3 regions of the Rhodovulum sp. ES.010 genome follow, and region 3 is predicted to be linked to each of the others. Evidence: riboswitches for the same ligand, from Rfam matches in the RefSeq annotation. Region 3 holds a riboswitch; each other region holds the start of a gene.
What was found. Region 3 has a riboswitch for cobalamin ahead of BUR28_RS06015 (hypothetical protein). Riboswitches for the same ligand answer to the same signal wherever they lie in the genome.
Positions count from the first base shown of each region.

Region 1: another riboswitch for cobalamin. It lies ahead of BUR28_RS09530 (TonB-dependent receptor plug domain-containing protein); the one in region 3 lies ahead of BUR28_RS06015 (hypothetical protein).
Region 2: another riboswitch for cobalamin. It lies ahead of BUR28_RS10055 (cysteine-rich small domain-containing protein); the one in region 3 lies ahead of BUR28_RS06015 (hypothetical protein).

Region 1 covers NZ_FSRS01000001.1:1,953,130-1,957,393, reverse strand. Annotated here, with positions in the region: gene BUR28_RS09535 (ABC transporter substrate-binding protein) at 1-599, opposite strand, end outside; gene BUR28_RS09530 (TonB-dependent receptor plug domain-containing protein) at 586-2,382, opposite strand; cobalamin riboswitch at 2,519-2,728, opposite strand; gene BUR28_RS20040 (hypothetical protein) at 2,779-3,519, opposite strand; gene BUR28_RS09520 (hypothetical protein) at 3,516-3,908, opposite strand; gene BUR28_RS09515 (dynamin family protein) at 4,007-4,264, opposite strand, start outside.
Region 2 covers NZ_FSRS01000001.1:2,065,031-2,069,294, reverse strand. Annotated here, with positions in the region: gene BUR28_RS10070 (EAL domain-containing protein) at 1-233, shown strand, start outside; partial or broken gene BUR28_RS20795 (hypothetical protein) at 333-650, opposite strand; partial or broken gene BUR28_RS20790 (ATP-binding cassette domain-containing protein) at 793-1,158, opposite strand; gene BUR28_RS20065 (hypothetical protein) at 1,263-1,430, opposite strand; partial or broken gene BUR28_RS10060 (MFS transporter) at 1,592-1,774, opposite strand; gene BUR28_RS10055 (cysteine-rich small domain-containing protein) at 1,771-2,121, opposite strand; cobalamin riboswitch at 2,308-2,494, opposite strand; gene cobU (bifunctional adenosylcobinamide kinase/adenosylcobinamide-phosphate guanylyltransferase) at 2,514-3,035, opposite strand; tRNA gene BUR28_RS10045 (tRNA-Arg) at 3,456-3,532, opposite strand; gene BUR28_RS10040 (sensor histidine kinase) at 3,605-4,264, opposite strand, start outside.
Region 3 covers NZ_FSRS01000001.1:1,196,955-1,201,218, reverse strand. Annotated here, with positions in the region: gene metH (methionine synthase) at 1-2,095, opposite strand, end outside; cobalamin riboswitch at 2,218-2,431, shown strand; gene BUR28_RS06015 (hypothetical protein) at 2,464-2,838, shown strand; gene cobS (adenosylcobinamide-GDP ribazoletransferase) at 2,917-3,729, shown strand; gene cobC (alpha-ribazole phosphatase family protein) at 3,720-4,264, shown strand, end outside.

The sequences.
Region 1 (4,264 bases), 760 kb from region 3:
CCGCCCTGCCGAAGACCGAGTTCCGCGGCCAGATTGTCGAATCCCGCATGGGCAAGGATGTCATCGGACAGCGTGCCGGCCCCTTGCGTATAGCCGTTGGGATGGAAGATGGCGGCCAGCGGCCGCGGGCCGTCGCCGCGGGACAGCGCGGCAAGGCCCGCCTTGAATGCCGTCGCCAGCGCCTCGGCCCGCGCCGTGCGGCCAAGCAACTCGCCGACCCGGCGCAGCTGCGCCGGAATCTCGGCCACCGATCTGGTGATCTCGATTTGCGCGACCGGGATGCCCAGCCGGCGCAGCATGCCCAGCGTGGCCGGGTCGGAATAGACGCCCGCCAGCACGAGGTCGGGCCGCATCAGCGCGATCTCCTCGGCGCCGCCGCCATTCGCGGGATAGGCGCCGGCCTCCTGCGCCATCGGGGAACTGCGCGGGTCCGCTGCCAGGTCGCTGACCGAGACAAGCTGGCCCTCGCCCGCGATCAGCATGGCAAGCTGATCGGTGCAGAGATTCATCGAGACCACCCGTTCGGGCGGCTTGGCCAGCGCCGCCGCCCCGGCGCAGGCGAGGGCGGCGGCCAGCGCTATCAGCCTAGAAGGACGCACGCAGCCCCACGTAGAGCGAGCGGCCCGCACCGTTGTAGCCGCGCACCGGCTCGTAGTCCTCGTCGAACAGGTTCTCGACGCGGAGATAGGCCTCGGCGGTTTCCGTCAGGGCGTAGCTCAGGCCGGCATTGACGACCGTATAGTCCGCGATGTCCGACGGCGGTGCCGGGAACGGGTTCGTGTCGAACCGATCGGCCACCGTCTGCAGCGAGAGCCGTCCGTCGAGCCGGTCGGTCAGCCCCGCTTCGAGCCCGAGGCTGAAATCGTGGCGCGGCACCCGCACCAGCCGGTCGCCGCTGTTCTCGGCATCGGTGTAGGTATAGGCGCCGGTGAGCGCGACGGTATCGTTCAGAGCGTAGCGGCCCGACAGCTCGATCCCCTTGCTGTTGGTCGTGCCGGGCACCTGGGCGTAGGCGGCGCCGCTGAAATCGATCAGGTCGTCGATCTCGGTATAGAACAGCGTCGCTTTGGCGAAGCTCTCGCTGCCGTAGCGTTTCTCGATCCCGAGTTCCGCGCTGCGGCTCGTCTCCGGTTCCAGGGCGGCGTTGCCGAAGGGGCCGAACCGTTCGTAGAGCGAGGGGGCGCGATATCCGGTGCCGAGGACGGCGCGGACGATCACGTCTTCGCGCGGCCGCCAGGCGAGCGCGACCCGCCCCGTGGCCTGATCGTCGAAATCGGAGTAGCTGTCGTAGCGCAGCGACAGCGCCAGGTCGAGGTTGGCCGTCGGGGCATACTGCACCTCGCCGAAGACTGCGCCGTTCTCCCCATCGTAGGACGCGCCGTCGAGCGTCGCCGTCTCCTCGGTCCAGTCCGCGCCAAAGGCGAGCGACAGGTCCGCGTCCAGGTCGACCGCGCCGAGATACTCGAGCTTGATGCGCTCGCCCACGAAGCGTTCGGTGAAGCCGCCCTCGTCGAAGCGTTCGGTCTCGACGGTCGAGACCGCGAATTCATGATCGACTGCGCCGGTGGTCAGTTCCGCGAAGGCGCGCAGGCCCTTTCGCGTTTCGTCGATCTCGCCACTCGGGTCCGCGGCAGCGCGGTCGAACTCCACGGTGCCGTCCGACCAGAGCGCCGAGACACCGAGACGCAGGTTCTCGGTCGCGTCGAAGGCGGCGAAAAGCGTCATCAGCGACTGGTCGTAACCGTCATCCTCGCTATTCGTGTTACGTGCCGAGAAGCCGTCCGCGGTCACATGCGACAGCGTCAGCGCGATTTCGCCGCGCTCGCCGACCTGGCCGAGGTTCAGCGTCGTCGCGCCTGTGCCGTAGCTGCCGCCCTCGACGCGTGCCTGCCCGGAGAATCCTTCATCCACCGGCCGCCAGCTGGTGATGTCCACGACGCCCGCGATCGCGTTCGAGCCGTAAAGCGCCGATTGCGTGCCCTTGAGCACCTCGATCCGGCCCGGAAGCCCCGCGGTTAGCGTGCCGAAATTGAACGAGGTCTGGGTGCCGGATGGGTCGGTCACGTCGATCCCGTCGATCCGAACCCCGATATAGCTGCCGCCGAGGCCGCGCAGCCGAACCGTGGAACTGGCGCCGAGCCCGCCATTCGCGGTGACGGTGACGCCGGGCAGTTGCGACAGCGTCTGGCCCACGCTCTGGCCGCCCTCGACGATCTCGCCGAAGTCGAGCGTCTCGACCGTTGTGCCGGTGCGGTTGACCTCGATCGGTACCAGCGTCGCCGAAGCGACGAGTTCGTCGAGCAGGAAGCTGTCCTGCGCCTGTGCGGCGAGGGGAGAGAGGGCGGCGAGGCCCAGGCCGATGGCGGATGTCGTGCGAAGCATGTGCGTCCCGTTCCGTTGCAGGGCCTTTGGCGGGCCCGTTCTTCTTTTGCAAGTCATTGGAAAGGCGCACCTTTCCGCAGACGGTGAGGCATCACCACTGCGGAGTCGTCCGCCGCCCGGACCACGCCCCGCGGCCGGGCTGGGTGATCGTCCTGGCAGGTCTCCTGGCTTGCGGGTCGTCGCTTGGCTGGCCTTCCCGGACGCGTCGGTCCAGTGGCATGTAACAGCCGCGCTCTCCGCCTACAGTTGCGGGGGCAGCCACGGATTTGGCCTTCTGGCCGGACCGTGTTCCCTTTTCATAACCCGACCCCGGAGGCACGGGTTAACCAAGACGGTTCGGGGGTATGCCGGTGATGCCGCGCTGTCAAGCGGCATGGCTGCGGCAAGGCGCGGGGCTCAGGCGGGGACCGCGTTCCGGCAGATGGACAGAAGGTCGGCCTGCGCCTCTGCCGGCGCGAGGAACAGCGCCGCGCCGTCCCGGGCGGCGACATGGGCGAGGACGAGATCGTCTGCCCGCGCGGCACGCAGGATCGTCAGGCGCGGCATGGCCCGTGTGGCCGGCGGCGCGAGGGTCGGAAGGGCGGCTTCGGCAAAGTGCTGCAGGCGCATCACGAGATCGGGGTCGCCCACGGGCGTCTCGGCCCCGCCATCGGCGTCGAGGCGCAGGCCGGCCCGGCAGAGGGCGAGGCAGGCCGAGACCGGGTCCGCATCGGCCGCCGGTGTCGCGGGCGGCTGCGCGGCCGCCGCCACGAGCGCCTCGACCGAACAGCCGATCTCGGTCGGGTCGAGCCGGTCCCGCGGGCGGTCTGCGGCCACGCTGATCTCGCCCGCCTGGTCGAGAAAGCTGCGAAGCGGTCCGGCGAAGGCGGCCGCGACCGCGTCGGCAGGATCGTCCGAGTCCGGCGCCGCGGCGTTTCCGCCGTCCACGCGCAGCAGCCGCCGGCCGGCCACCAGAAGCCGGAACTCCGTGCCGTTCTCGTCGGTCAGGACCATTTCGCGGGGCAGGATCGTTTCCTCGATTTCCGACAGGAGAGCCGAGACGATTCCATCCGTGCCGCCGGCGACGGTCTGTTCGGGCGCATCGTCGCCCGTCTTGAACTTGGCGAGCTTTCTGTTGAGGCGCTCCAGGTCGGTCATCGCGGGGCACCGGGCTGGTCGGCGGGCACGATCCCGCCGATCCCCTCGCGCAGCGTGGCCATGGCGGGGTCGGGGTCGGCGGCGGCGTCGAGGATTGCACAGAGCGCCTCGTCGGGCGCGTCGGGCGCCCGCAGGTAGAGTTCGATCGCGCCCGCCCCCCAGGCAATTGCCTCGGTCGGGGGCGCGCCCAGAACTGCGTCCGCAGCGGCTGCGGCCGGTCCGACGAGGACGCGGGCGGCCCGCAGGCACAGCGCGTCGAGAACTTCCTGCGGGGCGGCCGGCGCAGCATCGGCGCGCAGGACCAGCCGGGCGGACAGGTCCACATAGGCCAGGGTCCGGCATCCCGGAATCGATTTGCGCAAGGTCTGGAGTCGCTGGGTGGCCGCCATCGCGCGCAGTCTAGTTGATTTTGCCGGACCTTCCACCGGCAAAACGCGTCATGTGCGTGCGGACGGGCAGGCACCGTACGGCGGGGAGGTCGCGGCCGTCAGAAAGGTCTGGACGCCTTGGCCTCTTCGGCGGTGGGGCGGCGGCCGCGGCTGCGGTCCCGGTCGACGGTCACCCGCCGGGGGCGCACGGCGCCGGGGTCGGCCGGGTCGGGCGGCAAGGCGTCCTCCAGCCGCAGCGGGGCCGTGTCGGCGTTGGGGGCAGGGGCCGCGTTCGTCGGCGCCGCCGGGGCGCGCGCGGGCAGATCGCCGCCGCCGGGCTGCAGTGCGTTCAGCAGGGTGATGAAGGCCTGGCTGAA
Region 2 (4,264 bases), 870 kb from region 3:
TGCAGGACGTCGCCGAGGGCGGCGCGAACGCGGCCATTGTCAGGTCGGTCAGGATGCTGACGGCCGAACTCGGGCTGACGCTGATCTGCGAGGGCATCGAAACCGCTGACGAGCGCGACGTCATTCGCGCCATCGGGGTGGATCAGGGCCAGGGCTACCTGTTCGGCAAGCCGATGCCGCAGGACGACTTCGTTGCGCTCTTCGCCACCGACGTGACTCGCGACGCTTCCTGATCGCCGGACACGGGGCAGGCCTACATGCCCCCGGATTTCGCCTCGGTGATCATGGTGGCCGCGCGTCACGTCCTTCGACCGGGCACCCGCCGCCGTCAGCCGGGTTTCGCTCTCCAGTATCCGATTGGTGCCTTGGGGGGCGAAGACGATCGACTGCGACACCACGCTCGCCCCGGCCCCGAGCGCCGAGACCGACTGGCTGCTGTGGTGCCGGATCGGCGACATCATGATCGCGGTGGATGCCGACGATGCCCCCGCCTCCATCCGGGAATAGCCGTAGGAACAGACTTCCATCTCGGCGCCCCAATGCTCGATCGTGACCGACCTGCATTTTGCGTTGGCCCGCATGTAGGTCTCGCCGATCGAGACGCGCGGGCCCTTGCGAACCTCGCGCGGCACCGCCGAGCCCGAAATCATCTCGACCTCGGCGCCCTCGTCGATCATCGTGATGTCGTGGGTGACCGATCGCCATGACATGTTCCAGGTCGACCCCGCTTTCGGGTTCGTCGAAAAGCATCAGCCGGGGGTTCTGCAGGAGCAGCTTGAGGATTTCCCAGCGCTTTATCTCGCCGCGCGAGAAACCGACATTCATGTCGCGCCGCAGAAAGTCGACAAGATCGAGTGCCGCAGCCTCGCGGGCAAGCGTCTCCTCGGCCCCAAGCGCCGCGGCGAAGGCCCTCACCGACACGCCGTCGAGGCTCGGCGGGCGCTGGAACGCCATCCCGATACCAAGCCGGGCCCGCTCCTGCTGCGGCAAGTCGGCAAGCGGCTTGCCGTCCAGCCGGATCGTGCCCCGCGTCACCCGGTAGGGCGGCAGCCCGAGGATGGTCGCCAGCAGGCTCGACTTGCCCGAGCCGTTGGGGCCGAGCAGAACATGCAACTCGCCGGGTTTCAGCGTCAGATCTATGCCAGAAAGAACGGTCATGCCGGCCACGTCAACATGAAGGTCGTCGATTTCGAGCATGGTGTCTCCACGTGATTGCCGCGGATCGACCTGGCTCGCATTCGGGTGGCTGGGGCCGCTGGAATTCAGGCCAGCACATATCCTGGCGTTTTTGTCGGATAATCTGTCGCAGCTATGGATCGAACAGCAAGCTGCGCCACCCGATAGGCGCCGGTTACGGTTAGCGCGGTGACGGTGTCATCGGCGGCGATGGCAGAGGGCGCGACGATGGCGGAACGGTATTCGGCCAGCATTGCGGGCAGCATCGCAAACGGGGTGGCCCGATGAACGCCGCGCGCCTCAGCTTTTGGGGCTCGGGCCAGACCCGCCGGGCTAGCGCCAAACCGGCTGGCGCTAGCCCGGCCAGAAGAATGTGGGCCATCATCCAAGCGCCCCAAAAGGTCATCAGCCTCCCGGCTAGCCGCGACAGCGACAGCGCGCGAGTATAGCGCGACTCGTCGGGCAGCACGTCGGGAACGGTCGCTTGGAAGGTCGGGGTGAAGGCGGCCGAGGCCCATTGCAGCAGGAAGATCAGCAGATAGACCTGCCAGACCTCGGTCACGAAGGGCAGCGCCACCGCCACGCCGGCCCGCTCTAATCCTCCGAGCCGCCCTCCTGTCCCGGCGGTCTTGGCCGACGCACGGGCGGATCTGTCCGCGGCTTCCCGGACCAGACCACGGGGTATTCCAGCCAGCGCTGGATGAAGTTCCACGATTGATGATAGCCATCATGGGGCAGCGTGCAGGCCGAGCAGTCCTTGCGCGTCAGTCCGTTGGCATCGGTGAAGACCTCGTAGGGACCGGGGCATTCATAGGCGATCAGCGGGCAGTAGCAGAACAGGCAGTTGAACTCGCGCTGCACGCCCTGGTGGCAGGGCAGGAAGGGGCAGGACGTGTTGGTGAAGCCCTTGAAGCCTTCGTTCGTGGTCGTGTCCTTGGGCTGCATGGAACGCAACTCCTTTCGGTGATCCGACGGTCCGCGCATACCCCGCACGGCCGACAGGAGTCGTGGGTGGCCTCCGCGACCCAAAGGGTTCGGGAAAGCCATTGACCAGGGTTGGGGACAGGAGGCGCCGGTGTGCGGGCGCGGCGAAGGGCCGGATCCGCATCCTGCCTCCGGGCCCGCCGCCCGGGGTCGGTTCGACGCTCTGGCAGGTCTCCTGGCTTGCGGGTCTCGGCCCATCCGCCCGCCTTCCCGGCCTTGCGGCCGGTGGCTGTCGGGCAGGGACTCGCCGCTCACAGTTGCGGGGGCAGCGCCGGGTTTGCACCGGCTTCCCTTTTCACTCCCCTAGGGGAGCACCAGAACGCGTCCGACACTGGCCGTAAGCAAGGGCGCCGTCAAGCGGGTGGCGTGCCCTTGACCCGCAGTGGCAACCCCGAGACTACGAACTCCACCTCATCCGCCATCGCGGCGACACGCTGGTTCAGCCACCCCTGCGCATCGCGGAAGGCGCGCGCCAAAGCGTTCTCGGGCACGATGCCCATTCCGACCTCGTTGCTGACGAGGATCACAGGGCTTTGCTGACGGGCAAGCACCGCGAGCAGCGTCTCCGCCTCCGGTTCCCAGTCCCGTCCCTCCAGCATCAGGTTCGACAGCCAAAGCGTCAGACAATCGACCAGCCGCGGCCCGCGCCCATCGGTCCGGTCCAGCGCAGCCGCAAGGTCCACCGGGGCTTCGACCGTGGCCCAGTCCTCCCCGCGGTCGGCGATATGCTTGGCGACCCGCGCCCGCATCTCGTCGTCCTCGGCGCGGGCGGTGGCGATGTAGAGGCGCTCGCCCGGAAAGGCCCGCACGCGGGCCTCGGCATGGCGGCTCTTGCCAGACCGAGCGCCGCCGGTGACAAAGATGATACGAGCCAAGGCTATCCCTCCCTGCTGATGCGAGGCCCGTTGCATAGCCCCCTCGCGGATGCCATTCAATCGGCCCTTCGCCGATCCGGAACTCCTGTGCGGCGGCTTCTGTGCCGTCGCCCAGCGCCGCGTGCGAAGGCCGTGTTGTCGACCGTTTCGGCGACCTGCTGCACGGGGCGTCAGCGACCGGACGAGCGGATTTCTCCGCCCTGCCGTGCGGGCAGGGCATGCGACCTGGACTTCGGGGGCCGCTTTGGCTCCATGGCAAGGCACCCGGCTGGTGCTCTCTCGCGACGTGGTGCGAGCGCCGTTAGGCGCCATCGGATCGGCCTCTCCCAGCGGACGGGGCGACCGCGACAATGGACTTCGAGCCCCCAAACAGGCTCAACGTTCAATGCCTTAGAGTGATTAAATTGGAAAAGGGAGGAGTGGCGCGCTGGGGAGGATTCGAACCCCCGACCCCTTGATTCGTAGTCAAGTACTCTATCCAACTGAGCTACCAGCGCGTGGGAGCGGGGTGTAACGCCGCTGAACCGGCAATGCAAGAGGCAAACGTGCGCTGTGTTTCGGGCGGCGTGTCACGAGGCCGGGCGCTCGACCGAAAACAGAACGGCCTCGGATTTCGGCAGGCGGATCTCGAACTCCGTTCCGCTCTCGTCGCTCCGCTTGAGGTCCAGCGTGCCGCCATGGCCGCGCACCAGTTCCACCGAGATGGCCAGGCCCAGCCCTGTGCCTTCCTTGCGCGTGCCGCCCTGGAAGGGTTGAAACAGGTGTTCGCGTGCCTTCGGCGGCAAGCCGGGGCCGGTATCGGTGACGTGGATCGTCCATGCGTCCTCGTCCTCCCCCGCCCGGATACCGATCTCGCCGGGGCGCCCGGTGGCCGCGATCGCCTGGCGGGCGTTGCGGATGAGGTTGGTGAGCACGCGGTAGAGTTGTTCCGGGTCGGCGCGGAGCGTCAGGCCCGCGGGCACATCCTCGGAAAAGCTAATCTCTTCCTCGCCCGCGGCCAGCCGTTCTGCATCGACAACGTCGTTGAGGATGGCGGCGAGGTTCACCCGCTCCAGGCGCGGCGGCGGCTCTTGGGCCCGACCGAACGCGAGCGTCGTCTCGCACAGGCTGACTGCGCGACTGATCGAGTTCACCAGCTTGGGGGCCGCCCGCTTCACGGCGGGGTCCTCGCTGCGTTCCATCCGGTCGGCGAAGAGCTGGGCGGTGGTCAGGATGTTGCGCAGGTCGTG
Region 3 (4,264 bases):
GCTCCGCGGCCTGCCGCGCTTCTTCGGTGTCTTCCTCGATATATTCGGTGATCCCGTTGACCAGCGCGTGTTCCAGCCGCTTTCCCACCGGCCATTCGCGCCAGCTCAGGTCCTTTTCGCGGGTCTTGCCCCCGCCTTGGCCGCGATAGCCCTCGGCCAGGTCGAGCAGCCGCTCGGTCGCGTCGCTGCGGCGGTTCAGCACCACGTCCTCGCAGGCCTCGCGCAACTTGGCGTCCAGGGAATCGTAGACGGCGAGCTGCCCGGCATTGACGATGCCCATGTCCATGCCCGCCTTGATGGCGTGGAAGAGGAAGACCGCGTGCATCGCCTCGCGCACGGGTTCGTTGCCGCGGAAGCTGAACGAGAGGTTCGATACGCCGCCCGAGACATGCACATGGGGGCAGTCTTGCCGGATGCGGCGCGTGGCCTGGATGAAGTCGACGCCGTAATTGTCGTGCTCGGCGATGCCGGTGGCCACCGCGAAGATGTTGGGGTCGAAGATGATGTCCTCGGGCGGGAAATCCGTCTCTTCGGTGAGCAACTTGTAGGCGCGGGCGCAGATCTCGACCTTGCGGTCGGCGGTGTCGGCCTGGCCGTCCTCGTCGAAGGCCATCACTACGACCGCCGCGCCATAGGCCCGGCAGAGCCGCGCCTGTTCCAGGAACGCCTCCTCGCCCTCCTTCAGCGAGATCGAGTTCACGACCGGTTTGCCCTGCACGCATTTGAGGCCCGCCTCGATCACCTCCCATTTGGAACTGTCGATCATCACCGGCACCCGCGCGATATCGGGTTCGGCGGCGACGAGGTTCAGGAAATCGACCATCGCTTGCGCCGAATCGATCAGCCCCTCGTCCATGTTCACGTCGATGATCTGGGCGCCGTTCTCCACCTGGTCGCGCGCGACCTCCAGCGCGGTGGCGTAGTCGCGCTCCTTGACCAGCTTGCGGAACCGGGCCGAGCCGGTGACGTTCGTCCGCTCGCCCACGTTCACGAACGGGATCTCGTCGGTCAGGGTGAAGGGTTCCAGCCCCGACAGGCGCATCCGCGGGGCGATCTCGGGGATCGCCCGCGGCGCGTGTCCCTTCACGGCCTCGGCGATCGCCGCGATATGGTCATAGGTCGACCCGCAGCAGCCGCCGACCACGTTCACCAGCCCCTCTTCGGCGAAGCCGGCGACCAGCGCCGCCATTTCCTCGGGGCTCTGGTCGTATTCGCCCATCTCGTTGGGCAGCCCGGCGTTCGGGTAGGCGCATATCAGCGTGTCGGCGACGCCGGACAACTCGGCCAGGTGCGGGCGCATGGCGTCCGCGCCGAGCGCGCAGTTGAGCCCCACCGTCAGCGGCTTGCCGTGCCGGACCGAGTGCCAGAACGCCGTCGGCGTCTGGCCCGAGAGCGTGCGGCCGGACAGGTCGGTGATCGTGCCCGAGACCATCACCGGCAGGCGGGTTCCGTGTTCGGCGAACACTTCCTCGCAGGCGAAGATCGCGGCCTTGGCGTTCAGCGTGTCGAAGATCGTCTCGATCAGGATCAGGTCGGAGCCGCCCGCGATCAGGCCGCGCGCCTGCTCGGCGTAGGCGTCCTTCAACTGGTCGAACGTGACGGCCCGGAACCCCGGATCGTTTACGTCGGGGCTGATCGAGGCGGTGCGGTTCGTCGGCCCCAGGGCGCCCGCGACGAAACGGCGCCGCCCGTCCTCGGCCTCGGCGCGGCCCATCGCCTTGCGCGCAAGGCGCGCGCCCGCCTCGTTCAGGTCGAACACCTTGTCCTCCAGCCCGTAATCGGCCTGGGCGATCGTGGTGGATGAAAACGTGTTCGTTTCGACGATATCGGCGCCCGCCATGGCGTAGCGGTAATGGATATCCTCGACCGTGTCGGGCCGGGTCAGGTTCAGAAGGTCGTTGTTCCCCTTCTGCGGCTTGCCCTTGGGCGGGTGGCAGGCACAGCCTGCGTATTCCTCCTCGGACAGCCCGAGCAACTGGATCTGCGTGCCCATCGCGCCGTCCAGGATGAGAATGCGCTCGCGCGCGGTGGCACGGATCGCGTCGAATACCGGGGAAAGCGGCAGCGGGGCGGGGCGAACGGAATTGTCGGACATGGAGATGCGGATACCGCTTGCGCAACGTGAAGTCCAATTCATCTTTGTCACGATGTTTATGAGGCGCGCTCAAATTCGCGCCGGTCGGCGGCTGCGCCGGATTGACAGATCGCCGACCCGGCGGCTAGCCATTTGATGATGGTTTTCGCGGGACAGCGCTGTGCCGCGGATGAAAAGGGAATGCGGTGCGCTTGGAAAAGGGCAAGTCCGCGACTGTCCCCGCAACTGTAGGCGGTGAGCGACCCCGGAACGGCCACTGGACCTGATCGGTCCGGGAAGGATCGGGCGAGCGATGACCCGCAAGTCAGGAGACCTGCCATCGTTTGTGTAACCGACCCGGGCGGGGTGTCCCGGACAGGAGGTCAGCCATGGACGACTCCAAAGGGCCTCGGGCCCAGAACGAAGCCGAACCCCTGGCGCCGGGCGGCCCCGGCGCACCGATGATGCTGGAACTGGTTCTCTTGCAATTGCAGATGCCCGCACCGGGCGGCGAGCGAGCGCGTGAACGCGCGCGGCTGGCGTTTCTGCAATGGCTTGCGAGCCTTCCGGGGCACTGCGATTTCCCCGCCGCCGTGCGCGCGGCGGCGGCGCGGACGGCGGCGTTGGGCGAGTCGGGGCCGTCGGTTGCGGCCTTCCGCGCGTTGCTGGCAGAGGCCGAGGCAAGGCCGTCGGTGGCGCTCGATCTGTCCCTGCCGCGCCCGCGCCGCAGGGGAGGCGCCCGCGCCCGCCGGATGTCGTTCTAGCCGCGCCGCCGCGATGCGCGCGGTCTTGATGGACCTGCGCCGCCGGCGTATCAGCGCCGAGTCAAAAGCGGAGACATCATGGACGCAAGCGATCGATCCGACCGGCGGCCGCGACACGGCCTCGTCGCAGGGTTGGCCGAGGAAACGCGGCTGGCCCTTCTCGCGGTGCAGTTCCTGACGCGCGTGCCGGTGCCCGCGGCGGACATCTTCACCCCCGAGCGGATGTCCCGCGCGGTGCGCTACTTCCCGCTGGTGGGCCTGGCGCTCGGCGCGGTTCTGGGGGCGGTGCTGGCGCTTGGCTCCGCGGTCTTTCCGCCGGTGGTGGCCGCGCTGCTGGCGGTGGCGCTTGGCGTGCGGCTGACCGGTGCGCTGCACGAGGACGGGCTGGCCGATCTCGCCGACGGCCTGGGCGGTGCCGACACCCGCGAGCGCGCGCTCGAGATCATGCGCGACAGCCGGATCGGCAGCTACGGGACATTGGCGCTGGGTCTGGTGATGGCCCTCAAGGTTGCCGCGCTTGCGCATATGGGCGTGGCCGTCGGCGCGTGGGCGCTTGTGGCCGCGCACGGGCTCAGCCGGGTCGCCTCGCTCATCCTGATGCTGCGGCTGCCCTACGCGCGCGAAGAGGGCAAGGCGGGCTTCGCGTCGCCCGGCGCCGGGCGCGGGCCGGCGCTCATCGCCGCCGGGACCGTGGTGCTCGCCCTCCTGGCGGTCGCGGCGACGGCGGGGGCCGGGGCCGCGGTGAGCGCGGCGATCGCCACGGCGGCGGTGACCGCCTGGATGGGGACGATGCTTGTGCGGCGCCTTGCAGGGCACACCGGCGACGCGCTGGGTGCGGTCCAGCAACTGAGCGAGACGGCGGTCTTGCTGGCCGTTCTGGCATGGGTCTGATCCTCCTGCGCCACACCGCGCCGGACGTCGCGCCGGGCACCTGCTATGGCCGGCTCGACCTCGCGCCCGGCCCCGATTTCGCGGCCGAGGCGGCGGAAATCATCACGCGTCTGCCGCTGGTGACGCGGCTCCTGACCAGCCCGCTTCGGCGCTGCCGGTCCCTGGCCGAGGAAATCGGCCGGGCACGGGGCCTGACGGTCGAGATCGAGCCCCGCCTGATCGAGATCGATTTCGGCGCGTGGGAGGGGCTGCCCTGGGACGCGGTGCCGCGCAGCGAACTCGACGCCTGGGCCGCGGATTTCTGGCAGGCCCGGTCGCATGGCGGCGAAAGCGTGGGCCAGTTCACCGCGCGCGTGGCGGGTTTCCTCGCCGAGCAGGGTGCGGCCAGCGACTGGCTGGCCGTTACCCATGCCGGGATCATGCGCGCCACCCTGCACCTGCTGGGCCGGGACGAGACGTGGAAAAGCCGCTTCGCCTATGGCGAGACGCTCCGCCTCTCCCCCGCCGAGCTGTCGGCGCTCGCCCAGCCCGGTGG